DNA from 3 places in the Photorhabdus akhurstii genome. Region 1 is predicted to be linked to each of the others. Evidence: predicted binding sites of a transcription regulator. Region 1 holds the regulator's gene; each other region holds the start of a gene.
The links. The regulator LexA, encoded in region 1, represses DNA repair genes until DNA is damaged. The targets are predictions, from matches to a motif close to TNCTGTATGTACATACAGNA.
Positions count from the first base shown of each region.

Region 2: the regulator LexA is predicted to act here: its motif matches at 3,302-3,321, upstream of B0X70_RS13515 (metal-dependent hydrolase).
Region 3: the regulator LexA is predicted to act here: its motif matches at 4,015-4,034, upstream of recA (recombinase RecA).

Region 1 is NZ_CP020335.1:559,419-570,597, forward strand. It holds gene lysC (lysine-sensitive aspartokinase 3) at 290-1,669, opposite strand; gene pgi (glucose-6-phosphate isomerase) at 1,968-3,614, shown strand; gene ubiC (chorismate lyase) at 3,803-4,315, shown strand; gene ubiA (4-hydroxybenzoate octaprenyltransferase) at 4,343-5,197, shown strand; gene plsB (glycerol-3-phosphate 1-O-acyltransferase PlsB) at 5,247-7,703, opposite strand; gene B0X70_RS02450 (diacylglycerol kinase) at 7,833-8,204, shown strand; gene lexA (transcriptional repressor LexA) at 8,324-8,929, shown strand; gene zur (zinc uptake transcriptional repressor Zur) at 9,085-9,597, opposite strand; gene B0X70_RS02465 (DUF1266 domain-containing protein) at 9,817-10,959, shown strand; gene B0X70_RS02470 (lactate oxidase) at 11,162-11,179, opposite strand, start outside.
Region 2 is NZ_CP020335.1:3,127,000-3,138,178, reverse strand. It holds gene htpX (protease HtpX) at 191-1,078, shown strand; gene B0X70_RS13520 (L-cystine transporter) at 1,157-2,548, opposite strand; gene B0X70_RS13515 (metal-dependent hydrolase) at 2,736-3,284, opposite strand; gene B0X70_RS13510 (RNA-guided endonuclease InsQ/TnpB family protein) at 3,683-4,852, shown strand; gene B0X70_RS13505 (transposase) at 4,943-6,505, shown strand; gene B0X70_RS13500 (YniB family protein) at 6,557-7,099, shown strand; gene B0X70_RS13495 (fructosamine kinase family protein) at 7,156-8,022, opposite strand; gene B0X70_RS13490 (metal ABC transporter permease) at 8,141-9,028, opposite strand; gene B0X70_RS13485 (metal ABC transporter permease) at 9,025-9,900, opposite strand; gene B0X70_RS13480 (manganese/iron ABC transporter ATP-binding protein) at 9,897-10,793, opposite strand; gene B0X70_RS13475 (metal ABC transporter substrate-binding protein) at 10,790-11,179, opposite strand, start outside.
Region 3 is NZ_CP020335.1:1,445,656-1,456,834, forward strand. It holds gene aroL (shikimate kinase AroL) at 1-154, shown strand, start outside; partial or broken gene aas (bifunctional acyl-ACP--phospholipid O-acyltransferase/long-chain-fatty-acid--ACP ligase) at 255-2,132, shown strand; gene lplT (lysophospholipid transporter LplT) at 2,159-3,355, shown strand; gene pncC (nicotinamide-nucleotide amidase) at 3,381-3,938, shown strand; gene recA (recombinase RecA) at 4,115-5,182, shown strand; gene alaS (alanine--tRNA ligase) at 5,629-8,259, shown strand; gene csrA (carbon storage regulator CsrA) at 8,506-8,691, shown strand; tRNA gene B0X70_RS06240 (tRNA-Ser) at 9,079-9,171, shown strand; tRNA gene B0X70_RS06245 (tRNA-Arg) at 9,182-9,258, shown strand; tRNA gene B0X70_RS06250 (tRNA-Arg) at 9,347-9,423, shown strand; tRNA gene B0X70_RS06255 (tRNA-Arg) at 9,512-9,588, shown strand; tRNA gene B0X70_RS06260 (tRNA-Arg) at 9,677-9,753, shown strand; gene gshA (glutamate--cysteine ligase) at 10,064-11,179, shown strand, end outside.

The DNA.
Region 1 (11,179 bases):
TATGATTTACTGTCCCTCAATATAGTTAAATATGTAAGTGAAAATGCTAACTAATTCACACGGAGATTTGCAGCAGAAAGCTATTTAAAAATAAATGGTAAAAATTAAAAGAAACTTTTTCTGATCTTGCCAGAATGAAGTAAAAACAATAATGAAGAAAACGGAAGTCTCGCTATTATGAAAAACAGATATTCCTACACAATTAATTTTTAAGTCAAATGATGGACTTACCGTAATATCCCCTCAGTCTTCTGACTGAGAAGGATATCAATTACCTGAAAAACTATACTTATTCAAACAAACGCTGATGAAGGATTTGAACAATTTGTTCTGCATCTTTGCCTTGAACAAGCAAGCACAGGTTATGGTTACTGGCGCCATGACTGATCATGCGGAGATTGAATCTTTCCAGCACACTAAAAACCTTTTTTCCTAATCCGTTGGTTTGAGAAAGCTGATTACCAATAATTGCCACCAGCGCCAGATCTTCTTCCACTTCAACCCGACACAGCGTCGAAAGCTCCGTCATAAGCGCATTGGTCAGCAGGCTGCCATTCGTGCTGGTGGAGCCAGTGGTGTCGAGTGTTAATGCCACATTGACTTCCGAGGTGGTGATCAAATCCACCGAGATATTATGACGTGACAGAATAGTAAATATTTCGGCCAAAAATCCCTGTGCGTGTAGCATTTTCAGGCTGTGTAATGTCAGTAACGTCTGTTTCTGGCGCAGGGTAATAGCGCGGAACTGTGGTGGGGCTTCTGTGGTATCACAGACCAGCGTACCGCCGGCCTGTGGGTTTTTACTAGAGCCGACAAATACTGGAATGCCACAGCGAATAGCAGGAAACAGCGTTGCCGGATGTAGAATTTTGGCGCCAAATGTTGCCATTTCCGCCGCTTCATCAAAGGCAATCTGATCAATTCGTTGGGCGGTTGGAACAACTCGTGGATCAGTGGTGTAAATGCCCGGAACATCTGTCCAGATATCAACGCGTTTCAGGCCAAGGGCTTCTCCCAAGAGCGCCGCAGTATAATCGCTGCCACCGCGCCCCAGTGTAGTGGTACGACCGTTCTCTTCACGACCAATAAAGCCTTGGGTGACAACCAGGGTATTTTTTAGACGTAGTAAGAGATGTTCTGTTGCCAACGATTGAAGTTGTTCATGGTTTGGTTCAGCACGGCCAAAATGATCATCGGTATACATCACTTTGCGTATATCAAACCATTCGGCATCTTTACCGCGTTGGCGAAGCAATTCGGTAAACAATCGTGTGGACATCAGTTCACCGTGGCTGACTAATTCATCTGTCAGAGCCGCAGAGGTTGCCAGAGACGCGGTTTCAGCAAGGGTTTTAATATTTTCCAGTAGACGATTAATCTCTTGACGAATCGCATCGGATTCATGCAAGCGATCAATTATTGCGTATTGAATGGCGTGGATCTGTTTCAAATAGTCAACCCGCTTATCTGCATCGCAGCCTGCCGCTAATGCAACTAATAAGTTGGTTATACCGGCGGACGCAGACAGCACAACTACACGTACTGCTTTATTTGCCAGTACGATATCTGCACTGTTATTCATGGCATCGAAATTTGCCACGCTGGTACCACCAAATTTTGCGACTACATGCCCGCCAATTTCTGGGCATTGGGATGAAACAGCACTCATTGCGATAACCTTCTGTTAACTGGATAGTCTTTTAGAAATATCGGGTTAACGGGTTTGAGTCAACGGGGTGAAGAGTGACATCAATATCTTTCATGACGCGATAAGAATCATAAAATAAATTGAGGATAGTAGAGAACAGTAATTATTTTTTGTATACCTCAGCAAATAGAACTAGAAAAACCTAATCGTTTTGACCAATATCAGTGATTAAAGGAAAAGAGGCTCGAATCATAGAATTACAGGTTACAATCTTTCTTTACTCCCAATTAATTACAGTCAGTTGATAGAGAGCATAGCTATGAAAAATATTAATCCTAGTCAAACCTCAGCTTGGAAAGCGTTAGAACAGCATTTTGCGCAGATAAAGGATATTCACATACGTGAATTGTTTGAACAGGACCCAAATCGTTTTGCTAAGTTCTCAGCGACATTCGATGACCAGATTCTGGTAGATTTTTCAAAAAATCGCATCACAACGGAGACATTAGAAAAATTACAGGCGCTTGCTAAAGAGACGGATGTTGCCGGGGCTATTCGGAGTATGTTTTCTGGTGAGAAAATTAATCGTACTGAGGATCGCGCTGTATTGCATATTGCACTACGTAATCGCAGTAATACCCCGATTGTGGTTGACGGGGAAGATGTTATGCAGCAGGTCAACGCGGTGTTGGCAAAAATGAAAGATTTCAGTGAGCGCGTGATTAATGGCGAGTGGAGAGGTTATACCGGTAAGGTGATTACTGATGTGGTGAATATCGGTATCGGTGGTTCAGATCTTGGCCCTTATATGGTGACGGAAGCGCTGAAACCTTATAAGAATCACTTGAATATGCATTTTGTTTCTAATGTTGATGGAACCCATATTGCGGAGACCTTGAAAGCGCTTAACCCAGAAACGACGCTATTTCTCATTGCTTCCAAGACGTTCACTACTCAGGAAACGATGACCAATGCTCACTCTGCCCGTGACTGGTTCCTAAAAAGTGCGGGTGATGAAGGACATATTGCAAAGCATTTTGCGGCACTTTCTACAAATGAGCAGGAAGTTAAGCGATTTGGTATTGATACCAAAAATATGTTTGAGTTTTGGGATTGGGTTGGCGGCCGTTATTCATTGTGGTCAGCGATTGGTTTATCTATTGCACTCTCTGTCGGGTTTGAAAATTTTGAACAGTTGCTTAGTGGGGCGCACGCAATGGATCAGCACTTTGCCAATACCCCATTTGAGCAGAATATTCCTGTATTGCTGGCGTTAATTGGTGTTTGGTACAACAATTTCTTTGGCTCGGAAACTGAAGCGATTCTGCCATACGATCAGTATATGCATCGCTTTGCTGCCTATTTTCAGCAAGGCAATATGGAATCTAACGGTAAATATATCGATCGCAATGGTCATCCAGTAGATTACCAAACTGGCCCAATCATCTGGGGAGAACCTGGAACGAATGGTCAGCACGCGTTCTATCAGCTTATTCATCAGGGAACTAAATTGATTCCCTGCGATTTTATTGCGCCAGCCATCAGCCATAACCTATTGAGCGACCATCACAACAAATTGTTATCTAACTTCTTTGCTCAGACGGAAGCATTAGCCTTTGGTAAATCTCGTGAGCAGGTGGATGTTGAATTTGTTGCTAGCGGTAAAGGTGCGGTTGAAGTTGAACATGTTGCGCCATTTAAAGTGTTTGAAGGAAATCGCCCGACTAATTCTATTCTGTTACGTGAAATTGCCCCATTTAGTTTGGGGGCGTTGATTGCCATGTATGAACATAAGATATTTGTACAAGGGGCGATTCTCAACATCTTTACTTTTGATCAGTGGGGAGTTGAATTAGGTAAGCAATTGGCTAACCGTATTTTACCGGAGCTTGAGGATAGTGAAGAAGTTATCAGCCACGATAGTTCAACAAATGGATTGATTAATCGTTTTAAAGCATGGCGTTAATCACTTACTCTGAATCAGAAAGTTAATTGATATGAGCGAATTATGTTCATCATAATTCGCTTATTTTTACTCAATAATATTTATATAATTTGTTATAACTTTTTATTCTGTATACCTACAACGTGGTATTCTCAGCGGTTATCAATTGTACTTCCGGATAAAAGAAATTTGTCCTAATGGAAAATCGTATGTCAACTGACTCAATATTAACAACGGCGCCTATTCAATGGCTTTCGGTGGATTCGCCCATTTTGTCTGATGAGATTTTAGATTGGTTGATGGAATTGGGCTCAATGACTCGCCGTTTTGAGCAATATTGTAATCGTGTGTGTATCATACCATTCAGAGAATGTTTTATTACCGCCGAACAACTTTCTGATGAAAGTGAGTGTTTGCCAACGAGTCAAAGATATTGGCTGCGTGAGATCGTGCTGTGTGGCGATAATATCCCTTGGCTATTGGGGCGGACGTTAATCCCGGAAGCGACATTAACCGGCCCTGATGAAAGTTTGGTTGATTTAGGAACAGTCCCACTGGGGCGATATCTTTTTAGTGGTAATAAATTGACGCGGGACTATATTCATGTGGGGCAGCAGGTAAACCGTTGGGCAAGACGATCATTGCTAAGGTTATCAGGCAAGCCATTATTATTAACCGAAGTCTTTTTACCTGAATCACCTGTATATAAAGGTAAAATTTAAAAGGGGGAAACCGAAGTGGCGGGAAGTATGGCGCAAAGTAAATGGCTGGCCTATTGCCGTTTAATGCGTATTGATAAGCCTATAGGTGCATTATTGTTGTTGTGGCCGACTTTCTGGGCCTTGTGGATGGCCGGGAAAGGGATTCCGGATATGCACATATTATTGGTCTTTACTGCCGGTGTATTTCTGATGCGTGCAGCGGGATGTGTAATCAATGATTTTGCTGACAGAAAATTTGATGGTTACGTAGAACGTACAAAAGCACGTCCTCTGCCGAGTGGGTCCATCAGTGAGAAAGAGAGTAAGCTCCTGTTTGCCGTGCTGGCGCTGATCTCTTTTGGGCTGGTGCTGACCTTGAATAAAATGGCGATCGGGTTGTCAGTTGTTGGGTTGGCTCTGGCTTGGTTTTACCCCTTTGTTAAACGGTTTAGTCATCTTCCTCAGTTTGTGCTAGGGGCAGCTTACGGTTGGGCTATTCCTATGGGATTTGCTGCGGTTAGTGAGTCTTTACCATTAGAGTGTTGGTTATTATTCCTGGTTAATATCTTCTGGTCGGTTATTTATGATACACAATATGCGATGGTCGATCGAAACGATGATTTAAAAATTGGCGTTAAGTCCACAGCTATCCTGTTTGGTCGTTTCGATAAATTGATTATAGGGTTATTGCAACTCGCTATGTTACTGGTGCTAGCGCTGGTGGGTTATATGATGAATCTGGGCGGTATCTACTATTGGTCACTGTTGCTTGCGGGTACGCTATTTATTTATCAGCAGAAACTGATCGTCGGCCGGGAAAGAACACTGTGTTTCCAGGCATTCCTCAATAATAACTATGTAGGTCTGGTGCTATTCCTTGGCATTTTTTTCAGCTATGTCTGAAATATCTGGTGATAATGTGAATAACCATTATCACCAGTATTTAAGAAGATTATCCTTCCTTGGCACTCTCTTCGGTATCGTTATGCTCTGGCGGCAAACTAACACTCTCGATCGTAAGACGAATCTCAGGTGACATCAGTTCACCCAATACCTGATACAGATCGTGGGTATTTGCTGTAATCGCATTGCCACTGTCACTGATATAACCTTCTTCACGTAGTGTATTTACCGACGTAGTAAATACCGCCTTATCAAAGAATTCAGGTGCGTTGATGCCATGCAATACCGACAGACGTTGCGCTAACATCCGACTCTCTTTTTCCAGCGCTCCCCGGCTGATTATTGGGTTGGCGTTCAGTAAAGAGAGGGTGATGGCATAACGTTGCAGTGTTTCACGGACACCGGCTGCCAGTAATTGCAGGGGGCGGATACGTGCTGGATTAAGCACCAGCATGCCATGCTCCTTGTTGCAGATAAGGCACTGGCGGGTCAGTTCGTTGATCAGTGTATTAACCACTTCTGGCAATTCTGCTTTGCTATAACGCATAAACAGCTCGGCTTTAAGGAGTGGATAAATGATCGCGACCTGGTTTAACAACGCTTCGCGGCTGATGCGGCGATGATGAATCACGATGCAGGCAATCAGCGATGGCAGTACTAAGAGATGTTGAATATTGTTGCGGTAGTAGGTCATCAAAACTGCCCGATCACGCGGCAGAATGATAATGTCACCCATACTGTCTTTGTCTACCTCGAACTTATCCATTTGCAGAGCGTGTTCTAACAACTCCTCTGCGGTTTTCTTTGGTACAGTGACATCGGCAGCGTAGGGCGCGTTGCTCATGAGCTGTATATAACAATCCAGTTGCTCAAGCAGTTGCTCACGAGTTAGTGCTCGCTGACGTGACGAAAGCAGGGCAGTTGAACATAAGTTGATCGCGTTAGCCGCCGCAGTGTTGTTAATGCTTACCATAATCTTTTCAGACAGTTGACTGACTGTCGGATTGAACCATTCGGGACGATGGAATTCTATTGGATCAATAGAATCGCGCCAGCTAGGAACATGGTTGTTAAGGTATTGGATCAACGGGATGGGTTCGCCAAAGTTGACGTAGCCTTGCCCCAGATTACGAAGTTTGCGCAAACCGCGTATCATCTGGAAAAAGCCCTCTTTCTCTTTGGTTGCGCCACGCAGCTCTTTGGCATAGGTGGAAACTTCCATCACATGTTCGTAGCCGATATAGATCGGAATAATGGTAATTGGGCGTGATTCGCCTCTCAACAGCGCCTGTAACGTCATGGACAGCGTACCCGTTTTGGGATCGAGTAAACGACCAGTCCTGGAGCGACCGCCTTCCATAAAGTATTCAACAGAATAACCTCGGGCAAATAACTCACCTAGATATTCCCGGAATATCGTGGCGTAGAGTTTATTACCCTTGAAAGTGCGGCGGATGAAAAATGCGCCAAGGCGGCGGAATATTGGCCCTGCCGGCCAAAAATTCAGGTTGATGCCAGCGGCGATGTGGGGCGGCACCAAGCCTTGATGATAGAGCACATAGGAGAGCAGCAAATAATCCATGTGGCTACGGTGGCAGGGCGCATAAACCAGTTCGTGGCCATCCTGTGCCAGACGGCGGATGCGTTCAGCATTGTGAACATTGATCCCTTGATACAGGCGATTCCAGGTCCAACCCAGTACGCGGCCTGACAGCCGTACCGTTTCATAAGAGAAATCCGCCGCAATCTCTTCCATCATATTAATGGCATTTTGTCGGGCTTTCTCATGTGAGATTTTCTTGCTGCGGGCCTCATCGGAGACCGCCTTTTCTATTGCTTTCGATGCCAGTAACTTGTTAAACAACTCTTGACGAACCGGCAGGCGTGGCCCAACGGCTGCCAGGCGTTGACGTGAATAGTGCATTCGTGCCACGCGAGCCAGCTTATGGGCAATCGTCTTGTCAGTGCCATGCTCAGTTGCCATATAGCGTAGAGATACTGTGTTTGAAAAGCGCACAAAACTATCTCGGCCTAGCCAGAGAATGGCAAAGAATTTTTGGATACCATTGAGTAGCCGCAAATGTGGAGCGCTCTGCCCTTCGCGTCCCGGGGAACGGCCGAACATGACAGAAACTGGCAGCAGTTGGATATCCAGATTTGGATTATTGCGATGAAGATCTAGGTAATCATGGAAAATTTTCACGGATTCCTGCTTTGGCGCACAATAGCGGAATACACGTGGGCCATTATCGATAAATACATAGCTAGGAAGTTCAGTGTCACCAATCTCCAGTGAATTTAATGGGTCCGGCAGATCCTGTTCAAGACATTGCTGACGTAATGCCAGTAAGTCTGCTTTGGAATGATACGGCAGCACGTACAGAATCGGGCGTGTCGTATCAAGTCGCAATTCGGTAATAGGATCTGTGGGGATAAGTTTGCTCTTTACCAGTATTTTTAGTGGTAAATTCAATAATTTATAATATATTTTACGCCAACTTGACATAAATATCTTGAAGCCTCTTGTTAGCAACACGTTGCCAGCATACCAGAAACAGATGTTGAGATCTGTTGTGTTAAGACAATAATAAAAGGGGAAAGTGTCAAATAACCTTACATTTGGTGTGAATAATTTATGGCGAATCAATCCAAGGGCTTGACCCGTATCATTAAAGCGATCGTATATTCGGTGAAGGGCATTCGGGCAACATGGAAAAATGAGGCGGCTTTCCGTCAGGAAATAGTTTTAGCGATATTGGCTATGATGGTTGCATTTTATCTGGATATCGGCGCAATTGAACGCATTTTACTGATTGGTTCCGTGATGCTGGTGTTGATTATGGAAATCTTGAATAGTGCTATTGAAGCCGTGGTTGACCGTATTGGCAGTGAGTTCCATGAACTGTCCGGTCGCGCGAAAGATATGGGATCGGCGGCTGTCTTTCTAACAATGATTCTGTCGTTAATTGTCTGGGGGACCATCCTTTGGCGCTATTTTATGGCCTGATTTAGTTTAATAGTTAGGTATTATATTATAATTGGCTAATTTTCTACCCTGGTAGGTTCCCAATCGTTATTTAGCTGTATATACTCACATATTGACTGTATAAACAAACAGGGGACGAAATGAAAGCACTTACCGCAAGGCAGCAGCAAGTTTATGACTTGGTGCGTGACCATATTTCGCAAACGGGGATGCCGCCGACGCGTGCTGAAATTGCAGCACGTCTTGGTTTTCGTTCACCTAACGCGGCTGAAGAGCATTTGAAAGCATTGGCTCGTAAAGGGGTGATAGAGATTGTCGCTGGGGCATCTAGAGGTATCCGTTTGCTGGTTGAAGAATCTGGTTTACCGTTAATTGGCCGTGTCGCCGCAGGTGAACCACTGTTGGCACAGGAGCATATTGAAAGTCATTATCAGGTTGATCCGGCACTGTTTAAGCCAAGTGCAGATTTCCTGTTGCGGGTCAGCGGCATGTCTATGAAAGATGTTGGGATTATGGATGGTGATCTGTTGGCCGTGCATAAAACACAAGATGTTCGTAATGGGCAGATTATTGTTGCTCGCATTGAAGATGAAGTGACGGTAAAACGTTTTAAACAGACTGGAAACAGAGTTGAATTGCTGGCAGAAAACCCTGAATTTAAGCCAATTGTGGTGGATTTGCGTGAGCAGAGCCTGACAATTGAAGGATTGGCGGTTGGGGTGATTCGTAGCGGCAACTGGTCTTGATAATAAAATATCAAATTGTTGTTTTTGAGATTGTTAAAGAATTGCAATATTCCGGCAGAATCATGTTGTTGAATTTATCGTTGTGATTATCTTAAACGTGATTCTGCGGTTGTTTATTTCAGTCTGGCTCTGTACCAAAAGTAAGTATTTACTTACTATCTGTTTCTTTTTACTTCAATGCGGTGGTCATGCTGGCATTCATCTCGTTTAGTGCAGGATTCGATCTCTTCACAGGATGAGCATAAGCCATGTGCTTCGATAATGGTATGGCGTAAACTGAACCCGGCTGTTTTTGCTAGTTGTTGGATGGCGGATTCGACGGTTCCACCATCTCGTTCCGTAACAGAACCACAACGGTCACAAATAAACATCGCTGAAGTGTGACTTGGTTGTTCGATATGGTGACATAGGACATAACTGTTGGTGGATTCTATTTTATGAATAAACCCCTGTTCCAGCAGAAATTCCAGTGCTCGGTATACGGTAGGCGGTTTGGCCTGCGGCTCTGCTTCCCGTAGCAAATCCAGTAAATCATAAGCGCTGATTGCCCCTGGCTGTTCTGAAATGAGACGCAAAACCTCAAGCCGCTGCGGAGTAAAGCGGACTCCACGAGCCTGGCAAATAACTTCGGCCTGTTCCAGTAACTTTTTTTGATTAATCAATTTCATTGCGCCTCTTACAACCAGTACGATGATAATATTGTGATGTTATCATGTTTCTTCAATAGAAAATATTATCCAGTAAAGTTCATTGTGATTGTCCCCTGATGGAGTTAATTTGGCTAAATTGGTACTCAATAGCAAAAATAATGTTTTCTTGAAGTTTATGATAATACAGACAAGAATTATCGTATATGACAGATAATTTTCGGAAAGGAAGCATTTGTGATGAAAGAGCTTTTACAAAATCAGCCTCATTATAGACAGTTCCCAGTTAAAGGCTATCAGGTAATGAAGCATATTATCTGTGAAAAAAGAAAGTTACCTTTTCTAAGAGCATTATATGCATTGATTAATATTTTATTTGTAATTGCAGTATGTATGGGTATTGTATTATCTGTAGCAATTGTTTTATTTATAATAGGTAATGTATCTGTCCCTGATGCCGATTATTTACTTCTGGCACAAGTAGGAGGTGTAGCATTATTAGGTGTAATGTTGCTTTCTGTTATTATTTATCGCATTGTTAAGCGGCCTGAATGGGAACAACGGCGTTATTATCAACAAGCAGGTTTATCTCTTTTACCAGAAGAGAAGCGTCAGGCATTACGGTTAAATATTGTTAGTGACTATTGGCTAGGTTTTTGGAGTGAAACTCTAGAGCATTATCCCCTACAGTCACGGGTTGCCCATGATAACTATCGTTACTGTCTGCTTCCATTATCTCTGACCCAAGAGCATCAATCCCAATTATATAGCGACTGGGGAATTATTGATGAAGAAGGGTATATGAAAATGCTAACGGGTTTGTGGGAGGGGGTGCATTCAAAACATTTTGCGATTGATGCCGCTCTTAGTGATGGGAAAATGTTTAAAGTGCTGGCCAAATTAGTTGAAGTAACACCTGACTATATTCATAAATGTGCCAAACCTATTAATCGACGCCCTCCTGCATTAGTGTGGGGGTTTGATTTGTGGCTTGCGATTGTTTTAAGTCGTAACTGTTTTTGCGCCGGTTATATCAGTGAAGAAATGGCATGGAAAAATATGCTGAAAACCGCTGATTATGTTTATGAAATCTTCGGTAGTTTTGATGAATTTTATACAAATTTTCGGCTGGGCAATGCTTACTGGAGTAATGATTTTGATCGGTCTAAAGAGCGGTTGGAACAATTTAATTATTATAAGTCACATTGTGACTGGCCAATTGCTAGTTTGCCGTGGCCTGAGCCAAAAGGCGTCATGATGGAAAAGCAGATGATGACAGGTTTTTCTGCATTAGTAGAAGATGTTTTACGCAGTAACATGGAAGAGCAACAAAGTTATGAATTTGATATTACTGAGCTGTCAGCGTCTCGTGTACTCCATTAATATTTACATGAAATGTTTCCCTTTGAAGAACATTTCAAAGGGAAATAAATAATTAATATAGGAAATATGGTGTAATAAGTGAGAGAACGGATTTTTTCGTTATGGTATCCATTATTTCTAAAGGCAACATAATTTACCCCGTTTCCTGAAATCACCTGTTTCAAATGAAACGGGGCCAATATTTGCTTTATTAGTTAATGGGTTAAATCAAATTAATAAA
Region 2 (11,179 bases), 2.6 Mb from region 1:
TTACTAGGGGTTGGAGTATTTTGTTTAACCAATTGGTGTTAGGCTAATGCGGGTTTTTTTATGATTTTGTAAAGTTGTGTTGATCTTATCGCTTAACAGGTTAAAAGCCTTGAATATAGTAAGAACAGCCTTATTTATAGAGTAGTTCTGAAAGTGCATTTATGATTATTAATAAAGGAAGCCGGTTTTTATGATGCGAATTGTTTTGTTCCTCCTCACTAACCTCGCTGTTATGTTGGTGTTCGGGATAATACTTTCTTTGACAGGAATTCAGAGGAGTAGTGTACAAGGTCTGATGATTATGGCTGGCCTGTTTGGTTTTGGGGGAGCATTTGTTTCCCTGTTGATGTCCAAATGGATAGCTTTGCGCTCTGTGGGTGGTCAGGTCATAGAACAGCCAGCAAATGAAGTTGAACATTGGTTAGTTGAAACTGTTCGTCGTCAAGCGGAACAGGTCAATATTGCCATGCCCCAGGTTGCGATTTATGCCGCGCCTGATATTAACGCATTCGCTACCGGAGCGCGTCGTAATGCTTCTCTGGTAGCTGTCAGCACCGGTCTATTGGACAACATGAGTAGGGCAGAAGCAGAAGCCGTTATTGCTCATGAGATTAGTCATATTGCTAATGGTGATATGGTGACGATGACCTTGTTGCAAGGGATAGTAAATACTTTTGTTATCTTTATTTCTCGTCTGTTGGCTCAGGCTGTATCAAGTTTCCTGTCTGGCAACAGTGATGAGGAAGAGAGTAACTCCTCTGGTAATCCGATTGTTTACATGGTTGTTTCAATGGTGCTGGAAATAGTATTTGGTATTCTGGCGAGCATTATCACAATGTGGTTCTCCCGTTACCGCGAGTTCCATGCAGATGCAGGTTCTGCCAAATTGGTCGGCCGAGAGAAAATGATTGCTGCTTTACAGCGTCTGAAAACCAGTTATGAACCGCAGGAAGAAGGCAGTATGATGGCGTTCTGTATTAATGGTAAAGCAAAAACATTCAGTGAGCTGTTCATGTCTCACCCACCATTGGACAAACGTATTGAAGCGCTGCGTAGTGGACAATACCTGAATAAATAATCCTGAATAAAGTATTGTGAATAAAATAAAAAGCCGGAAAATCAACTCCGGCTTTTTTGCAACTTTTGAAGTTTTAAATTATAGCTGACTTAATTCAACCTGTTCTTCTTGATCGAAGATAGTTTTATCAGTTTGTCCCATCAGTTGGCTGGTAATAGTACCAGCAGTCATTGAGCCACTTACATTCAGCGCCGTACGGCCCATATCAATGAGAGGCTCAACAGAAATCAATAAAGCAATCAACGTCACAGGTAATCCCATTGCGGGTAAGACAATCAGTGCGGCAAATGTAGCACCGCCGCCTACACCGGCGACACCAGCAGAGCTGATAGTGACAATGCCAACGAGTGTTGCAATCCACATCGGATCGAGAGGGTTTATACCTACTGTTGGAGCAACCATTGTTGCCAACATGGCGGGATAAATACCGGCACAGCCATTCTGACCAATTGTTGCTCCGAAAGATGCTGAGAAACTGGCGATAGATTCTGGCACGCCAATACGGAGTGTCTGGGTTTCGACATTCAGTGGAATACTGGCCGCACTGGAACGGCTGGTGAATGCAAAAGTCAACACTGGCCAGGTTTTTTTGAAGAATCTAAGTGGATTGATGCCGATGAGAGAAAGCAGAAACCCATGAACAACAAATACGAGTGCTAATGCAATGTAAGATGCGATAACAAAGGTTCCCAGTTTTGCAATTTCATGGATATTAGAGTTGGCGACAACTTTGGTCATTAGAGCCATAACACCATACGGCGTTAGGCGCATAACCAGACGAACCAGCTTCATTACCCATGCTTGTATAGTATCAATAGCGACTAATATGCGCTCACCTCTTTCATGATCATCTTTCAGCATTTGCAGAGCTGCGATACCTAAGAAAGTTGCAAAAATGACAACGCTGATAACAGAGGTTGGATTAGCGCCGGTGAAATCTGCAAACGGATTTTTAGGAATAAAAGATAAAATCAATTGTGGTACAGATAAATCAGAGATTTTGCTGACATAGTTGTTTTCGATAGCAGATAGGCGCGTTGTTTCTTGGGGACCTTGAATCAGACCTTCAGCAGTCAGGCCGAACAGGTTGATAATTATGATACCGATAAGCGCTGCAATCATTGTAGTGAATAGCAACGCTCCAATGGTCAGAAAACTGATTTTTCCTAAAGAAGATGCTTTGTGTAATTTGGCAACTGCACTCAAAATAGAGGCAAATACCAGAGGCATAATGACCATTTGTAGAAGCTGTACGTAACCATTACCGACAATGTTGAACCATAATATGGATTCCTTCACTATGGTATTATCAGAGCCATAAACTAGTTGCAGTGCCAAGCCAAAAATAATGCCAATGGCAAGGCCCGCAAAAACCTTTTTCGACAAGTTCCATTGCCGTGAACTAGCTTTTGACAATAGCAAAAGCAGTGCTACGAAGACGAGCACATTCGAAATGAGTGGTAAATTCATCCCCAAACTCCAGAATTCAATTTAGTTGAGTCATAAGTTGTATCGAATCGTGTAAGTTTGCAAACGAACACATTACAACAAGCAGTTGGGGAATATAGTATCAGCTTAAATTATTCTCATTTATAACTATATAGAATTTGATATAACAAATGTGACTTTTAAGATTTATTTTTAGTCAATTAGAGTATTATAAATAGAGATCTTTGATGCGATTGATATAAAAAAGTATAGAGTATTCAATATCTTTTGGTAGAAAAATGGCAATGACAATTAAGAGAGCAGAAATAAACCTTTCTGCTTTCTTATTTCCTTGCTTGCCAAGCACCGGTAGACAGAAACGTATTTTGATTGGCCATAATAACGGCACACCCGCAGGTGTTAACATATCTGCAATCAGATGGCTTAAATAGCCAACAATCATGGCATGGAAAAAATCAGTTGGGATTAGCCACTCTTCTGGTATTTTTAGCCAAAATAAAGTGATTCCTAATATGAGAGCAAGTAAGCTGTGAGTAAATCCTCTATGACCACAGAGTTTGGCAACAGGAATGGAGATAAATCTGAATAATCTACCCAAAGTTGAATTGGGGTGATCGATATCGGGTAACAAGGCAGTAAGCAGCACCCCTGGTAGCATATGCAGCCAGTCTCCATTTGCTATCTCTGTTGTTATTTCTAGCTTGTGTGCCAGGATAATGCTGGCAACTGAAAACAAAAGATGCCCTTCTGCGGTCATAAATTCCTCTGACTAATAACTGTCTATCCATACAGTTGGCGAAGTATAGAGGGTTTTACGTGGGTAAGATAGAGGGTGAAAAGCAAAAATATCTTATTTATTAATATATAACGTTAATATCTAATTAAGTTTTTATTTGACAGAATAAGATATAAGCGCTGCGGCTGTTATGTGAACAATTGAGAAGCTGCCATCGATATCAAAAAATGGCCGCTTTTATTGGTAAATGAAAAGACATTTAGCAAAATCCGCCGTAAACCCTAGCCCAGTGCGGGCGGGAATATCAGGCGAAAAGCCCTTTGGGCTTTAGGTCTGGCTACTGCGACGTCTCCTGAATGAATGGATATCTGCCGGTAAAACAGGCTAAAATGAATGCACTTTATCAATGAGCGCTGAATATGTTAAGAGCGACCAAGGTCCGCATCTACCCCACACCCGAACAGGCCGAGTATCTTAACGGTCAGTTTGGGGCGGTCCGTTTTGCGTACAACAAGGCGCTGCACATCAAAAAGCATGCCTACAAACGTCACGGCGTGAATTTAAATCCGCGCAAAGACCTCAAACCGTTACTGGTGGTCGCGAAGCAATCCCGCAAGTATGCCTGGCTCAGGGCATATGATTCTATCGCGTTACAGCAGGCGGTGATCAATCTGCATACTGCATTTGATAATTTCTTCAATCCGAAGTTGCGCGCCCAATTTCCCACGTTCAAACGCAAACAGGGTAAGCAATCGAGCTATCACTGTGTTGGGGTGAAAGTGCTGGAGGGCGCAGTGAAGATCCCGAAATTGTCACCGATAAAGGCCCGCATACACAGAGAAATTGAAGGGGAAGTGAAGAGTATTACGCTATCCCGAACCGCCACGGGAAAGTATTTCGCCGCTATCCTGTGTGACGATGGCAAAGAGGTACCGGAAAAGCCGGGCGTTATCACCCGCGTGACCGGGTGCGATATGGGTTTGTCCCACTATCTTATCGAGTCGACCGGGGAGAAGGTCAATAACCCCCGTCACCTTATCAACGCCACCCGTAACCTGCGTCGTAAACAGAAATCACTGTCCCGCAAACAACAGGGCAGCGTTAACCGCGGCAAGGCCCGATTACGTCTGGCGGCCGTCCATGAGCGGGTAGTCCATGTCTGCGCCGATTTTCAACACAAACTCTCTCGGACAATGGTTGACGAAAACCAAGCGATCATTGTTGAGACACTGAAATCGGCCAACATGATGAAGAATCACCACCTTGCCCGCGCTATCGGGGATGCGGGCTGGCATGGCTTCATCAAGAAACTGGAATATAAAGCCGCAGCGGCGGGCGTCCATCTGGTCAAACTGGATCAGTGGTTCGCCAGTTCGAAAACCTGCCATTGCTGCGGTCACAAAATGCCGGAAATGCCGCTGAACAAGCGGATCTGGCCATGTCCTTGCTGTGGTGTTGAACATGATCGTGACATCAACGCAGCGATCAACATCCAGCGCAAGGGCATACAGGAATTACAGGCGGCGGGACTCGTCGTTTCTGCCCACGGAGGCCAGCGTAAATCCGTTGCATCAACGGTTGCGGCCTGAGAAGTGGGAAGCCTTGCCGTTTAGAGGGTGTCGCAAAAGGCGTGTATTATCCGTTAAGATCTGCGTACTTCTTTTAAGCGCAGATCTTTTATGACCTTATTCATTCGAAAACGGGAACCTTCCCTTCATACCGGACGTCAGTTTGTCAAAGCTCAGCACTTACCTGTATTGGATGGCTCCCTTTCCCTTTCTGATTATCTCAGGCAAATGGGGGAGCGTAGCGCATTTATTGTTACTGACATTCTTGATGAGCAAGATTGGGGCCCTTTTGAACGCCATTATGCTTCGACAGGGAGAGCCCCTTATTCTCCACGCTCCATGATAGGGCTCCTGCTTTATGGGATCATGAAAGGACACTGCTCGCTCAGAGAACTTGAACGACTTGCGCGTTTAGATTTAGGCTGTATTTTTGTCAGTCAGGGAATTACGCCCGATCATGCCAGTCTTGGGCGTTTTATTTATCAGCACCAATCCGTCCTGACGGGCTCGTTTTTTAAGGCACTGACCTTATCCATTTTGCACCGTAGTCATTCGGACGGCTCGTGCCTGGCCGGTGACGGGACAGTGATAGAGGCGGCCTGTTCTCATTACCACCTTTTAACTCAGGAAGCGATTTCACGTGAAAAAAATACTCTCACGGCCACCCCTGCCACAGCGCAGACAGAAAAACGCATAAAGCAATTGGAACAGGGAGCCAGCGTATTACGGCGCCGACAAGAAAATCGCGAAAAAAAAGGGAAGGATGCCAGCCAACTGCGTATCAATCCAACAGAACCCGAAGCCGTCGTCCAGAAACTTAAGCGGGGAAGGGGATTTTCAACTTCCTATAAACCGTCTGTTTTAGTCAACAACAGACGTCTTATCGTCGCTCACACGGTCGATCCCTCCAGTGAAACCCAAGTGATGGCCGCGTTATTGGCGCAGAATCTCACTGTCTCGGGCGGTCACCCGGAAAAATTGATATTGGATGCCGGTTATTTCCATGACGATGTGATTGCTGAGGCGAAGAAACATCAGAGCTTGCTGTTTTGTGCAGAAAATTCAGACCGACAGCGTGCACGAAAAATCTATCCTAAATCATTATTTACTTATGATGCTGAGCAAGATTGCTATATTTGTCCTGCGCATCACCAATTGTCCCTGCAAAGTACAGTGAAAGCCACTGAAAAAACGCGGCCCTATCGGGTTTATAGCGCTGACAATTGTGTCGGATGCCCGCAGAAAGCGGGCTGCACAAAGGCTAAAGGAGGAAGAAAAATAAAACGTTATCCGGAAGATGAAGGGAGGGAGGCGCTTCGTTTGCATATGGCCCGACCCGAGTCAAAACAGATATTGAGTCAACGAAAGAGCCTGGTAGAACCGGTATTTTCGGCATTACGGGGAATTCAGAGACTGGAACGCTTTCGGCGTAAGGGATTGTCAGCGGTAAAGCTGGAGTTTTCCCTGCATGCAATGGCCTATAACTTATCAAGAGCGGTGGCTCTGATATTAGGGATTATTTTTAGCCTGTTATCCATACAAATAACAGGCTGCCCAAAGTCAGTGATTGAATTTAACTTGATGCTTGAAAAAGTGACCTTAACCTTTTGCGACACCCTCTTTACGGCGGGGAGCAGTCACTTAACTAAATATAAAGTTAAATTTGGTGATTGATGGGCTATGATTAGCCAAAATAAAATCTGCTGATTGCTATGAGGGGTATCGATGACTTACCAAAAAGCCGGATACATCGCTATTATTAAGCGAGTTTTAGGTTGGATGATTTTTATTCCGGCACTTTTATCGACCATTGTTTCTGTGATCAATCTTGCTTGGTTGCATGGTATTAAAGGTGATGGTATCAATGCTGTTTTGGGTGATTTGCTGAAAATGATGGCTGAAATGGTGCGTTTTAATACCCCATTTCTGGATTTCTTCTGGAAAAATTCGCCAACACCTGATCATCTGGCTGACTTTACCGGGTCAACACTTGGTTTCCTGATTATCTATTTTCTTATTTTTTTCGGCCTTGCTATGAATGCATCAGGTCAACGTATGTACAGGCAAGTGAAGTTTGTACGCGAAAATATTGAAGATCAGCTTATTATTGAAAAAGCTAAAGGCAATAATGGACTGACGAAAGAACAGATTGAATTAAAAATTAAACTTCCTCGTCATACACTGTTCAGTCAGATTTATATCTTATATATTTCACCGGTAATTATCGGTGCGATTTTTTATTTTCTATTGAAAATCTTAGGCTGGTAAACGCTCCGGTTGGCTATAGCTGCGGAATAAGGTTTTCGCAGCTTGATTACCACTGATTAGCTATTTTTAGTCAAAATATTATCAATAATATTTTGAACCGCAATAAGATTATCACCACCAAACAGATTACACCGGTTAAGCAAATAATAGAGCTGATACATAGGCTGTCGTTCGATAAAGTTGGCAGGGAGCGGCCATATGCTCTGATAGCCATCAAAAATTTGCATCGGTAAATCAGGGTATAACGGTAACATAGCGAAATCACATTCACGATCTCCCCAATAACAGGCTGGGTCGAAGGCAACGGCTTGATCATCTAACGAAGCACAATTAGCTGGCCAGAGATCGCCATGTAAGAGAGAGGGTTGTGGCTGATGGTGTTGAAGTTTGTTACTTATGGTTTGAACGATATTATCAATGTCGCCAAATATCATGTTTTTTTCTGCTGCGATTTGTAATTGCCAACCAATCCGCTTTTCCGCATAAAATTGGTGCCAACGTCGTTGCCAGCCATTGGGTTGTGGTGTCGTTGCCAGCATATTGTCAAAATCAAAACCGAATTGAGGTTGCTCACTCCATTGATGAAGTTTTGCCAGTTGTTGACCGAAGCAATAGGCACTGTGAGGGTCAAAAGATTTTAAAGGCAGAAATTCAAGCAAGAGAAAGCTATGGTCACGGGTGTTGCCAATACCATAAACAGTTGGAACACGGATAGTCTGGCTGCGTGCCAAGAGTTCAAGTTGTTCTGATTCTGCTTTGAAGACAGGGAGCATTTCCCGCAGGTTTGATTTGACAAAAATTTGTCGCTTTCCATGTGTGATTCGCCAAGCTTGGTGGATGTCCCCTCCGGCTAACTCAGTTTTATCGTGAATTTCAGCAACACCGAAATGTTCGTTTAACAAACGATTTATTGCTTGCCACATGGTTCACCTCTCTACGTCGTCAATTACTTTATGAACAATTATAGTCAGAGAAAATATATGATCAGGTAAAAAATATGATTAACAGGGTTATATCTCAAAACAGATATAACCCTTTTTGTTATTGGTTGGGTTCGTTAGAGATTTGTAGAGCAGCTTGATACGTTTTACGTTTAGATTTTGTTCTTACAAGTTTTATCTGATTGTAAGCCAGTGCTAGTGTAAAGAAGATAGCCTGAACAATAACAATGCATGGTCCCGTTGCGCCATCAATGTGGAAACTGATCAGAGTACCTAGGACACAGGAACTGACCGATGCAATGATAGCGACAATTAACATTCGGTCAAAACTGCGGCATAACATGAAAGCGATAATGCCTGGTGATATCAACATTGCAATAACCAAAATCATTCCCACTGCTTGCAGGGAAGCGACGATGGTCATGGACAGCAGGCAAAGCAAACCATAATGCAAAAGCTTAACAGGTAATCCCACAACGCGCGCTTGGTTCGGATCGAAGCAGTAAAGCATAAAGTCTTTGCGCTTTAGCAGTACCACCGCCATAGTGATGCCGGTAATCCATAATGTTTGGTTCAACTCATCTTTAGTGATCCCTAGTATATTTCCGAACACAATATGAGTGAGATGTTGGTCGGTATCCATACGGGCAAAAAGAACTAAACCAAAGGCAAACATGCCTGAAAAGACAATTCCCATGACAGTATCTTCTTTTATCCGGCTATGTTCTTTCAGATATCCCGTTGCAACAGCACAAAAAATACCGGAAAGAAATGCGCCAATAGCCAGTGGTATACCGGCAGCGAAAGCCAGCACAATACCTGGTAATACAGCGTGAGAAATGGCGTCTCCCATTAACGACCAGCCTTTAAGAACCAGATAGCAAGAGAGCATTGCACATACCGCACCTGTTACAATCGCGGCGAATATCGCTCGTTGCATAAATGGAAACATAAACGGCTCAGTGAGTAACTGTATTAACTCATTCATGGTTGTGTCTCCTGAGCCAATGTCGAGGATTCTTTTTTGGCACGCATACGTGAAGCGAATAGTCCATGTTTTGGCGCAAAGAAGAATGCTAGCAAGAAAATAATGGTTTGCAGTGTGACAATGACACCACCAGTAGCGCCGTTAAGGAAGAAACTTAGGTAAGCGCCAAATGCACTGGTCAGAGAGCCAATAGCAACAGCAATGATCAGCAGGTGCTTAAAGCGGTCAGTTAATAAATAAGCTGTTGCGCCTGGAGTGACTACCATTGCAATCACTAGAATAGCGCCGACAGTTTGTAGAGCTGCGACAGTACAAGCACTCAACAAAGTAAAAAAAATGATTTTCATCCGCAAGGGAGATAAGCCGATAGAGCGTGCGTGCGTTTCATCAAAAAAGACAACGAGCAAATCTTTCCAGATAAACATGAGCACGATAAATGAAATTGCGATAATGATTTCAACCTGGAGAACATCTTCATCAGCGATGCCAAGGATATTGCCGAAAATAATGGTTTGTACGTTAACAGAAGTAGGATTGAGAGAAACGATTAACAACCCGGCGGCAAAAAAAGTGGAAAAAATGAACCCGATCACCGCATCTTCGCGTAAACGAGTGATATGACGAACCAGAGTCATAGACAGAGCTGCCAGCATTCCGGTAAAAAAAGCCCCACCTGCATAAGGGAGACCCAGTGCGTAAGCACCGGCGACGCCAGGTACAACTGAGTGAGAGAGAGCATCTCCCATCAATGACCAGCCTTTTAGCATCAGGTAGGAAGAAAGGAAAGCACAGACGGCACCGACGATGGCACTAACCCAGATGGCTTTTACCATGTAATTGTAGTGAAAAGGTTGCAGCAAAAGTTCTGTCATGATTGGCGCTTCTCCTTATGCTGACTCTGCCGCGGCGGAACATGGTGATCATGACCATAAAATACGGCTGCGCGTTCATCATCAGTAATAACTGTCAAGGAGCGTGGATCATCATCATCATGTAATTCCGGGCCGGATAGATTAATATGACGAAGCACTCCACCAAAAGTCATCTCTAAGTTTTTTTGGGTGAAAGTTGTTTCTGTTGGGCCGCTTGCCAGAACAGTCCGGTTGATTAAGATGACATGATCGCAGAATTCAGGCACGCTACCAAGGTTATGTGTGGAAACCAAAACCAGATGGCCTTCATCACGTAAATCACATAGTAGGTCAATGATGGCATTTTCTGTTTTTACATCAACACCAGTGAAAGGTTCATCCAGTAATAGAACTTTGCCTTCCTGAGCCAGAGCCCTTGCAAGAAAAACCCGTTTTTTCTGTCCGCCTGAGAGTTCGCCGATTTGCCGGTTGCGTAGGGCGGTTAAGCCGACACGTTCAAGGGCTTTATCAACCGCTTGGTGATCTTTTTTACTTGGGATTCTCAGGAATCCCATTTTCCCATAGCGGCCCATCATAACGACATCAGAAACCAATACGGGAAAGTTCCAGTCGACTTCTTCTGTCTGAGGGACATATGCAATAATATTTTTCTTCAAAGCATTTTTGACTGGCATATCACTCAGAGTTACTTTTCCCTGAGATGGGCTTACCAGCCCCATGATGGTCTTAAACAGTGTGGATTTACCACTACCGTTAATGCCCACCAATGCACAGATAGTTCCACCGGTGATAGAAAAACTTGCATCATAAATAGCTGTGTGACCGTTGTTATAAGTCACAGTGGCGTCATCGACGACTAAATGAGGACGTTCAAACAGCATATTGCTATTCATTGATTAAATCCTTTTGCGATTGTATCTACAGTTTTGTTCAGTAAATCAATATAAGTTGGTACTGGGCCGTCACTGCCGGAGAGTGAATCTACATAAAGAACGCCACCATAACGGGCATCTGTTTCTTTACTGACTTGTTTAGCGGGTTTATCTGAAATTGTACTTTCACTAAACACAACTGGGATTTTATTTGCTCTTACAGTATCGATAACATGACGAACTTGTTGTGGTGAACCCTGTTCTTCCGCATTAATTGGCCATAGATAAACTTCCTTGAATTGGTAATCTTTAGCCAAATAGCTAAAAGCCCCTTCGCTGGTGACTAACCAACGTTGATCCTGTGGAATCCGGGAAAGACGTTCTCGCAGTGGAGAATCTAGTTGGGC
Region 3 (11,179 bases), 890 kb from region 1:
GGGAAAATCTATTGTTGAAGAAATGGAAGAAGTGCTTGCCGCCAGAGAAAATCTCTACTGTGAATGTGCGAACCATATTATTAATGCGCAACTTTCACCGGAAAAAATTGCAACTTATGTGAAAGAAATTATGCTCTCTGGAATAGTCTCCTGACACTATTTTAGTATTTTTTTATAGAGAAATAAGACTATTACAGTGTCGAATAATAAATAGTATCTTCTATTTATTTTTTCAAATGGGTTGAGATACGAATATGTTGTTTAAATTTCTAAGGCTTGTTTTTCGTTTAATGTTTCGTTTAACAGTAGAAGGAGATATTAAACAATTTAACCACCCTAAATGCCTTATCACGCCTAATCATGTCTCTTTTCTTGATGGTGTTTTGCTGACGCTTTTCTTGCCGGTTAAGCCAGTATTTGCTGTCTATTCCAATATTGCAAATCGTGGTTTTATGAAACTGGTAAGTCGCTATGTTGAAATAGTCCCTTTGGACCCAATAAATCCAATGGCTGTCAGGGTGTTGGTTAAGGAAATAGAAAAGGGGCGGCCAATAGTTGTTTTTCCAGAGGGGAGAATTACTGTTACCGGTTCTTTGATGAAAATCTATGATGGGGCGGCTTTTATTGCGGCGATATCCGAAGCCGCTGTGGTTCCTGTTCGCTTTGAAGGATTAGAAAGAACCCTATTCAGCCGATTAAAAGGTATTTTCAAACTTCACCTTTTTCCGAAGGTGACAATGAAAATCCTGCCTGCGACACAATTGCCGATGCCGAATGCGTCTGGTTCGGAGCAACGACGTCGTTTAGCCGGTGAGCGTTTGCATGAAATAATGATGAGTGCACGAATGGCGACCCGACCGCAAGAAACAATATTTGAATCTTTACTGGTTGCACGAAAACAATTTGGTCGTTTTAAGCCCTGTATTGAAGATGTTTCTTTTAAAGAAGACAGTTATAACAGTCTGCTTAAAAAAGTACTGGGCGCCAGCCGTATTTTGCAGCGTTTTACCTGTCAGGGGGAACGGGTTGGTTTTCTTTTACCCAATGCCACTATTATGGTCGCTGCGATATTCGGGGCATCTTTGAGAGGAAGAATACCGGCTTTATTAAACTATACAACCGACAGTCATGGATTGAAGAATGCGGTAGAGATTGCCAGTATTAAAACTATTGTGACTTCCCGACAATTTCTGGAAAAGGAGCGATTAACTCATTTATCTGAGCAGGTTACCGAGGTTAATTGGGTTTATCTTGAGGATTTGGCAGGTACAGTGACTTTTCAGGATAAATTATGGATCTTGTGGCACCTCTTTTTTCCGAAGCGAGCGATGGTGGCGCAAAAACCAGATGATGATGCTTTGGTGCTATTTACGTCCGGTTCAGAAGTTGTATCAAAAGGTGTGGTTCACAGCCACGCTAGTTTGTTAGCCAATGTGGAACAGATAAAAACCATTACTGATTTTAATCCACTTGACCGTTTTATGTCTTCTTTACCGCTATTTCATGCATTTGGATTGACGGTTGGCTTATTCACTCCGTTGTTGTCTGGTAGCCGAATATTCCTCTACCCAAACCCATTGCATTACCGGATAGTGTCAGAACTGGTATATGAGCGTAACTGTACCGTATTATTGGGTACATCCACTTTCCTGGAGAATTATGCCTATTTCGCTCATTCATATGATTTTGCGCGTCTTCGTTGTGTTATAGCCGGTGTTGAGAAGCTCACTGAAAATACGAAACAGATTTGGCAAGACAAATTCGGTATTCGCATTTTAGAAGGATATGGCATGACAGAATGTGCGCCTGTCATTGCATTGAATGTGCCGATGATGGCTAAGGTCGGTACTGTTGGGCGGATTTTGCCGGCAATGGAATCCCGTTTGATTCCGGTAGCAGGAATTAAGGCGGGGGGGCGTTTGCAACTGCGTGGCCCGAATATGATGAAAGGGTATCTGAGAATTGAAGATCCAAATCATTTAGAACTACCAGCGGCAAAAGATGAGCATGGAAATATTCAGTTTGATTGGTTCGATACCGGAGACATTGTTTCAATTGATGAACAGGGATTCTGTACTATTCTCGGTCAGGGGAAACATTTTGCTAAACAGGAAAAAATCGTGTCATTGGAAAGTGAAGCTGAACAGGAATAATCATCGTGAATCCATCCGTCGTTGTTCAACCGTTATTAACCCGTGGCATGAAAGCCGTATTGGTGTCACAATTTTTTTCAGCTTTTGCCGATAATGCGCTGTTATTTGCGATTCTGGCACAGTTGAAAGCCCAGTTTTATCCTGACTGGAGCCAGCCGATATTACAGATAGTGTTTGTTTTGGCATATATCCTATTGGCGCCTTTTGTGGGGCAAACAGCCGATCGTTTCCCGAAAGATCGTGTGATGTTGTTTGCTAATAGCGTCAAGTTGTTGGGCGCATTTACTATTTGCTTGGGATATGATCCATTTCTGGGTTATGCCTTGGTGGGAGTAGGTGCTGCATCATATTCACCGGCTAAATACGGAATCTTGGTTGAACTGACCGATGGTGATCGTTTGGTAAAGGCTAATGGTTTGATGGAGGCTTCAACGATCATTGCCATTCTTACAGGTTCTGTTGCTGGCGGTTTGTTGTCTGATTGGAACCTGGCTATCGCACTGCTTGTTTGTGCGCTGATGTATGGTATCGCTGTTATCGCTAATTTCTTTCTCCCTCGATTATCGGCTGTACGTCAGGATAAGGGCTGGAATCTGAAAAAGATGCTGACAGACTTTGCTTCATCTTGTTGTATTCTTTGGCATAACAAAGGCGCTAGGTTTTCTTTAATTGGCACCAGTTTGTTCTGGGGGGCGGGTATAACAGTGAGATTCCTATTGGTCTTATGGGTACCTGTTGTGCTGGGAATTTCTGACAATAGCACGCCGACAATACTTAATGTGATGGTTGCTGTCGGCATTATTATTGGCGCAGGTGTTGCTGCCCGTTTTATTACCCTTAAAACGGTCCATCGTTGTATGCCTGCTGGTGTTTTAATCGGCGTGATGGTGGTCATTTTTGCTGTTCAGCAAAATATTTGGGCTTCCTACGTCTTATTAATCATACTCGGTATTTTTGGCGGTTTGTTTATTGTTCCACTGAATGCATTATTGCAGGAAAGCGGCAGACAAACGGTTGGGGCCGGTTATGCCATCGCAGTACAGAACTTGGGTGAGAATATCGCCATGTTATTGATGCTTGGCTTGTACTCATTGGTTATTAAAATAGGCGTCCCGGTTGTTACAACAGGGATAGGTTTTGGTACTCTGTTGGCGTTGACAATCATGAGTTTGTGGATTTGGAACCGGTTTCAAAGAAATTGATCTTTTACCGGATAAAGAGTGTGTTATGAGTGAAAAAATTCTGACTCAGCTTAGTATTGAACTGGGAGAGAAGTTGAGACAGCAAAAACTGTGGGTGACCTGCGCTGAATCTTGCACCGGTGGCTGGTTGGCGAAAACAATTTCAGATATTGCCGGTAGTTCTGCTTATTTTGACCGAAGCTTTGTGACATACAGTAATAAAGCTAAGCATCAAATGCTGGGCGTGTCAGAAGCTGTTTTACAGCAATATGGGGCTGTTAGTGAACAGGTGGTGAGAGAAATGGCCGCAGGAGCGCTGAAAGCTGCGCGGGCAGATCTGGCGGTTTCAGTCAGTGGCATTGCCGGGCCTGATGGCGGTAGCGAAGAAAAACCTGTTGGTACCGTGTGGTTTGGGTTTGCATATCTGACGGTAAATGGGGTAGAAGTTGTGTCCCGCAATTGTTGTTTTAACGGTGATCGAAATGAAGTACGCCTTCAAGCTGTCATTTATTCTCTGAAAACATTGTTATCAGAGATTATATACCCTATGGATTTCAAGATGGATAGCGACGGCAAGGGTGCGAATCCCCGGGAGCATAGGTAACTATGTGACCGGGGTGAGTGAGTGCCGCCAACAAAGAGGCGACTTGAAAGATGACGGGTATAAAAAATTAACTTGATGCTGTATGATTATACAGTATAATTGTAGGCAACATTTCAGTATTAAAAATTATTCATCGGCAGTGAGAGAGCCCTTTCATTGCTTACGAGGGAGTAAAAATGGCTATTGATGAAAATAAACAAAAAGCACTAGCGGCGGCACTAGGCCAAATTGAAAAACAGTTTGGTAAAGGTTCCATCATGCGTTTGGGCGAAGACCGTTCAATGGACGTTGAAACTATCTCCACGGGTTCATTGTCACTGGATATTGCATTAGGTGCTGGTGGCCTGCCGATGGGGCGTATTGTTGAAATTTATGGCCCGGAATCTTCTGGTAAGACAACGCTGACATTACAGGTTATCGCCGCGGCACAACGTGAAGGTAAAACCTGTGCGTTTATTGATGCTGAACACGCCCTTGATCCTATCTATGCTAAGAAGTTGGGCGTTGATATTGATAATCTGTTGTGCTCTCAACCCGATACCGGAGAACAGGCTCTTGAGATCTGCGATGCGTTGACACGTTCCGGCGCTGTTGATGTCATTATCGTAGACTCCGTAGCTGCCTTAACGCCAAAAGCCGAAATAGAAGGGGAAATTGGTGATTCTCATATGGGGCTGGCAGCTCGAATGATGAGTCAGGCAATGCGTAAACTGGCCGGTAATTTGAAAAGCTCTAATACGTTGTTGATCTTTATCAACCAGATCCGTATGAAAATTGGCGTCATGTTCGGTAATCCTGAAACCACAACCGGTGGTAACGCGCTGAAATTCTATGCTTCTGTTCGTCTGGATATTCGCCGCATTGGTTCTGTGAAAAATGGCGAAGAGGTTGTTGGTAGCGAAACCCGTGTTAAGGTAGTCAAAAACAAAGTGGCAGCGCCATTTAAGCAAGCAGAATTCCAGATTATGTATGGCGAAGGCATTAACACTTATGGTGAATTAATCGATTTAGGCGTGAAGCATAAATTGGTGGAAAAAGCGGGTGCATGGTACAGCTATAATGGCGATAAAATTGGTCAGGGCAAAGCGAATGCTACCATCTACCTGAAAGAGCATCCTGAAATTTCTGCTGAACTGGATAAAAAATTACGTGAAATGCTGTTGCATAATGCCGGCGAATTCAGTAGTGCCGCTTCTGATTACGAAGGCGATGAAAACGAAGAGATGAATAACGAAGAATTCTAATCTGACTCATTATATCGGTAGTCTGTAATTCTCGGATTAAAACTGTAAAAGTTTTGTCATCAAACTTATACCGCGTTAATAATGACGCGGTTTCTTCTCTCAGAAAGCAAGTATTATCCATATTATGCGATCATGCTTTCAGAAAATACCCAGACGATTTACAATGCTGCCAGCGAATGGATGTGTCTGGGATTTTATACCTTATGGATTTCAAGATGCGTCGCGACGGCAAGGGAGTGAATCCCCGGGAGCATAGGTAACTATGTGACCGGGGTGAGCGAGTGCAGCCAACAAAGAGGCAACTTGAAAGATGACGGGTATACTTCTAATAGAAGAACTTTTATCTTATCCCCACTTTGTTTATTCGTGAGTTGAAAGTAGGTGATGGAATATCCCACCTAACCAATTCATAAATCTGTTTTTTCCAGCTTGATTTCGGGACAATTATGAGCAAAAGCACCGCTGAGATCCGTCAAGCGTTTCTCGACTTTTTTCATACTAAAGGGCATCAAATCGTACCAAGTAGTTCTTTGGTGCCAAATAATGACCCAACACTGCTATTTACCAACGCAGGGATGAACCAGTTTAAGGATCTATTTCTTGGACAGGACAAAAGATCTTATTCCCGGGCAACAACTGCTCAGCGTTGTGTTCGTGCCGGTGGTAAACATAACGATTTAGAAAATGTAGGTTACACCGCACGCCATCATACTTTTTTTGAGATGCTCGGTAATTTCAGTTTTGGTGACTATTTCAAACATGATGCTATTAATTATGCTTGGGAACTTCTGACGGGCAAAGATTGGTTCAATTTGCCTAAAGAAAAATTATGGGTGACTGTCTATCAGACAGATGATGAAGCCTATGATATTTGGAAGAACGAAGTCGGCATACCAACAGAAAGAATTATCCGCATTGGTGATAACAAAGGCGCGCCTTATGCATCGGATAACTTCTGGCAAATGGGTGATACCGGTCCTTGCGGCCCTTGCACTGAAATTTTTTATGATCATGGTGAACATATCTGGGGTGGACCGCCAGGAAGCTCGGAGGAAGATGATGACAGATATATTGAAATCTGGAATATCGTCTTTATGCAGTTCAACCGTCATGCTGATGGCACGATGGAGCCGTTGCCAAAACCATCAGTAGATACGGGGATGGGGCTGGAGCGCGTCGCCGCTGTATTGCAGCACGTCAATTCTAACTATGAGATCGATCTGTTCCGTGATTTGATTACTGCTGTTGCTAATGTCACTGGCGCTACAGATGATCTGAGTAATAAATCTCTGCGGGTTATTGCTGATCACATTCGTTCATGTGCATTTTTGATTTGTGATGGTGTTGCTCCTTCTAATGAAAACCGTGGTTATGTTCTGCGTCGTATTATCCGCCGAGCTATCCGTCACGGTAACATGTTGGGGGCTAAAGATACCTTCTTCTACAAACTGGTTGCGCCATTGATAGACGTGATGGGTGCTGCGGGAGAAGAGCTTAAACGCCAGCAAACCATTGTTGAGCAGATCTTGAAAACAGAAGAAGAGCAGTTTGCTCGTACTCTGGAACGTGGTCTGCAATTGTTAGACGATGAACTGGCAAAACTGTCCGGTGATATTCTGGATGGCGAAACGGCTTTCCGTCTGTATGATACCTATGGTTTCCCTGTGGATTTAACCGCTGATGTTTGCCGTGAGCGTAATATTAGCGTTGATGAAGCGGGATTTGCCCTGGCAATGGAAAATCAGCGTCGTCGTGCTCGTGAATCAAGTGGTTTCGGCACCGATTATAATGAATTGATCAAAGTTGATGAACGCAGTGATTTCTCTGGTTACGATCATAACGAACAGCAGGCAACAGTAACTGCTATCTTCCGTGATGGTGAATCAGTCGATCAAATTCAAGCGGGTGAAGAAGCGATTGTTATATTGGATAAGACCGCTTTTTATGCTGAATCTGGTGGACAAGTTGGTGACTCAGGCATTCTGAGTAATGCCGATTGTGCTTTTTGTGTTATTGATACACAAAAATATGGTCAGGCTATTGGTCATATTGGTAAGCTTGAAAAAGGTACCTTAAGTGTAAACCGTAACATCAATGCGGTTATTGATATTGAACGTCGTGATGCAATTCGTTTGAATCACTCAGCAACCCATCTGTTACATGCTGCGTTACGTCAAGTTTTGGGTGAGCACGTATCACAGAAAGGCTCTCTGGTTAACGATAAATACCTTCGCTTTGATTTTTCTCACTTTGAAGCGATGAAACCAGAACAGATCCGTCAGGTTGAGGATTTGGTTAATGCCGAAGTTCGTCAAAATTCACCTGTTGTTACTGAATTGATGGATCTGGAAACAGCAAAAGCCAAAGGTGCGATGGCACTGTTTGGTGAAAAATATGAAGAACAAGTTCGCGTACTGTCAATGGGGGATTTTTCCACTGAATTATGTGGAGGGACTCATGCAAATCGCACCGGTGATATTGGCTTGTTCCGTATTATTGCTGAATCTGGAACGGCTGCGGGTATCCGTAGGATCGAAGCGATTACAGGTAAAAAAGCGGTGGAATCTGTACATCAACAGGTTGATTTACTTCAAGATATTGCTCAATTAGTGAAAAGTGATATCCATAGCCTGAGTGAAAAAGTACGGGTGACGCTGGATAGAACCAAAGCGTTGGAAAAAGAGCTTCAACAGCTTAAAGATCAGCAGGCTGCACAAGAGAGCTCTTCTTTAGCAAGCAAAGCGAAAGAAGTGAAGGGTGTGAAGTTGCTGGTCAGTCAGTTAAGTAATACAGAACCTAAGATGTTGAGAACGATGGTTGATGATCTAAAAAATCAACTAGGTTCAGCGATTATTGTGCTTTCCACTATAAGTGATGATAAAGTCAGCTTAATTGTTGGTGTCACAAAGGATCTGACTGCTAAAATAAGAGCAGGTGAGTTAATTTCTTCTGTAGCTCAGCAGATCGGTGGTAAAGGCGGTGGTCGTCCTGATATGGCCCAGGCAGGTGGTTCTGATGTTGAAGCATTGCCTTCTGCTTTGGATAGCGTGGAAGAGTGGGTAGCATCGCGGCTATAAGCGGTATTACCTGAGTTTACGGGGCATCATAGCGTTGTTTTTGTGGTGTCTTGAAATCTTGTTGTGAAATTGTTAAAAGGTTAAGCGCATATTTATTTATTTTGGCTAAACTATATAGGTAGGAAATGCGCTTAAAATTGCTTATACTTTAAGCATATACCATTGTTTTACGTTTTCACGGTGTTTGATGGATAATAGCGGGGAAACCGAAAGACCCGACTCTTTTAAATTTTCAAGGAGCAAAGAATGCTTATTCTGACTCGTCGAGTTGGTGAAACGCTCATGATAGGCGATGAGGTAACAGTTACAGTACTGGGGGTTAAAGGTAACCAAGTTCGTATTGGTGTAAATGCCCCTAAAGAAGTTTCTGTTCACCGTGAAGAAATTTATCAGCGGATTCAGGCCGAAAAGTCTCAGCCAACAACTTACTGACTCTAAGTTGGCGTCCTATCTCTGTCAGAACCGGGCGCCATTTTTGAGGGATCTCACCTCTGTTGGTATTTTTAGGTCTTGCTAATTTCTTAAACTCTTGTCTATTTTCCCATCTTTTTTGTTTTTCTATCGTAAGAACAGCATGTTCCTATCATGCTATTGTGGCGAATAACGATTTGTATGTACTTCAATTGAGGTTGTGATAATTTACTGCTGATAAAGCACACTTTTTGACGGCAAACTAAACATCTTGTGTGTGAAGTGTTCAAATAAACACAGGTTTAGAAAAATTGTTTGACTTATAAGTCTGGGAAAGTAATATGTGCGCCACGCAGTGACGAGGAGCTTAAATAAAAGTTCTGAGTCGCGATTCGAAAGAAAGCGTACGGTGAGATGGCCGAGAGGCTGAAGGCGCTCCCCTGCTAAGGGAGTATGCGGTTAAGAGCTGCATCGAGGGTTCGAATCCCTCTCTCACCGCCATTTAAACCACGCATCCATAGCTCAGCTGGATAGAGTACTCGGCTACGAACCGAGCGGTCGGAGGTTCGAATCCTTCTGGATGCGCCATATTTAGCCTTAAGATGAAATCATCTGGGGCGCCATTCAGGTAATAGAAGCAACTACTGCCTTTTACCAAGAGTGAAAAATTGAACACGCATCCATAGCTCAGCTGGATAGAGTACTCGGCTACGAACCGAGCGGTCGGAGGTTCGAATCCTTCTGGATGCGCCATATTTAGCCTTGAGATGAAATTATCTGAGGCGCCATTCAGGTAATAGAAGCAACTACTACCTTTTATCAAGAATGAAAAACTGAACACGCATCCATAGCTCAGCTGGATAGAGTACTCGGCTACGAACCGAGCGGTCGGAGGTTCGAATCCTTCTGGATGCGCCATATTTAGCCTTGAGATGAAGTCGTCCAAGGCACCACTCAGGTAATAGAAGCAACTACTGTCTTTTACCAAGAGTGAAAAACTGAACATGCATCCATAGCTCAGCTGGATAGAGTACTCGGCTACGAACCGAGCGGTCGGAGGTTCGAATCCTTCTGGATGCGCCATATCAAGCCCTGCTTCAACAGCAGGGCTTTTTCCTTTCCGGCTGTCCGTGTTGTCACATAACCAACTCGCTCTTTGTATGACGCTGAAATGTTTTTGCTGCTATACCCTATGGATTTCAAGAGGCATCGCGACGGCAAAGGAGCGAATCCCCGGGAGCATAGCAAACTATGTGACCGGGGTGAGTGAGTGCCGCCAACAAAGAGGCAACTTGAAAGATGACGGGTATATATCTAATCAGCGACAATTTGACTTGTTTAAGATAAAGTAAACCCTTATAAAAATTCTTCTAAAACACTACGGGAGGTCGAATTGATCCCGGACGTATCAAAGGCTCTATCATGGCTAGAGGCGCATCCGACAATTTTAAATGGAATTCGTCGCGGTGTTGAACGTGAAACATTGCGTATTACTTCCGATGGTAGTTTAGCCATAACGGAACATCCTAAAGCACTTGGTGCAGCGCTTACGCATAAATGGATTACTACTGATTTTGCAGAGTCATTGTTGGAGTTCATAACACCAGTTAATGATGACATAAAATATACGATTTCTTTTCTTAGCGATATTCATCGTCACACGGCGCGTATGCTGGATAAAGAAAAAATGTGGCCATTGAGTATGCCATGCTTTATTGATGCGGAGGAGAACATTACTCTGGCTCAATATGGCACATCGAATGTTGGTCGCTATAAGACTTTATACCGTGAAGGGTTAAAAAATCGTTATGGCGCGTTAATGCAGACCATATCCGGGGTTCATTATAATTTTTCATTGCCAATTGAGTTCTGGCGCGCCTGGGCTGGTATTGAAGATACAGAGAGTGGTAAAGAGCAGATCTCTAATGGCTATTTCCGCTTGATCCGTAACTATTACCGCTTTGGATGGGTGATCCCATACTTGTTTGGCGCTTCTCCGGCAATTTGTTCCTCGTTCTTACGTGGAAGAGAAACCTCTTTTCTTTTTGATCGGACAGAAGATGGAACTTGTTATCTGCCTTATGCGACTTCACTAAGAATGAGTAATCTGGGGTACACCAATAAATCACAAAGTGATCTGAATATTACGTTTAATAACCTACACACCTATATTGACGGGTTGAAAAAAGCGATTCATAAGCCATCTGATGAGTTTGCTAAATTGGGTATTAAGCAAGGTGATAAACATATTCAGCTCAATACCAACGTCTTACAAATTGAAAATGAGTTGTATGCGCCAATCCGACCTAAACGTGTCACAAAAGAGAATGAATCGCCTTCTGATGCGTTGCTGCGTGGGGGAGTGGAATATATCGAAGTTCGTTCATTGGATATTAATCCATTTGCCGCGATTGGCGTCAATGAAACACAAATCCGTTTTCTTGACCTATTCTTAATATGGTGCGTGCTTGCCGAAGCGCCTGAGATGGGCAGTGATGAATTAGATTGT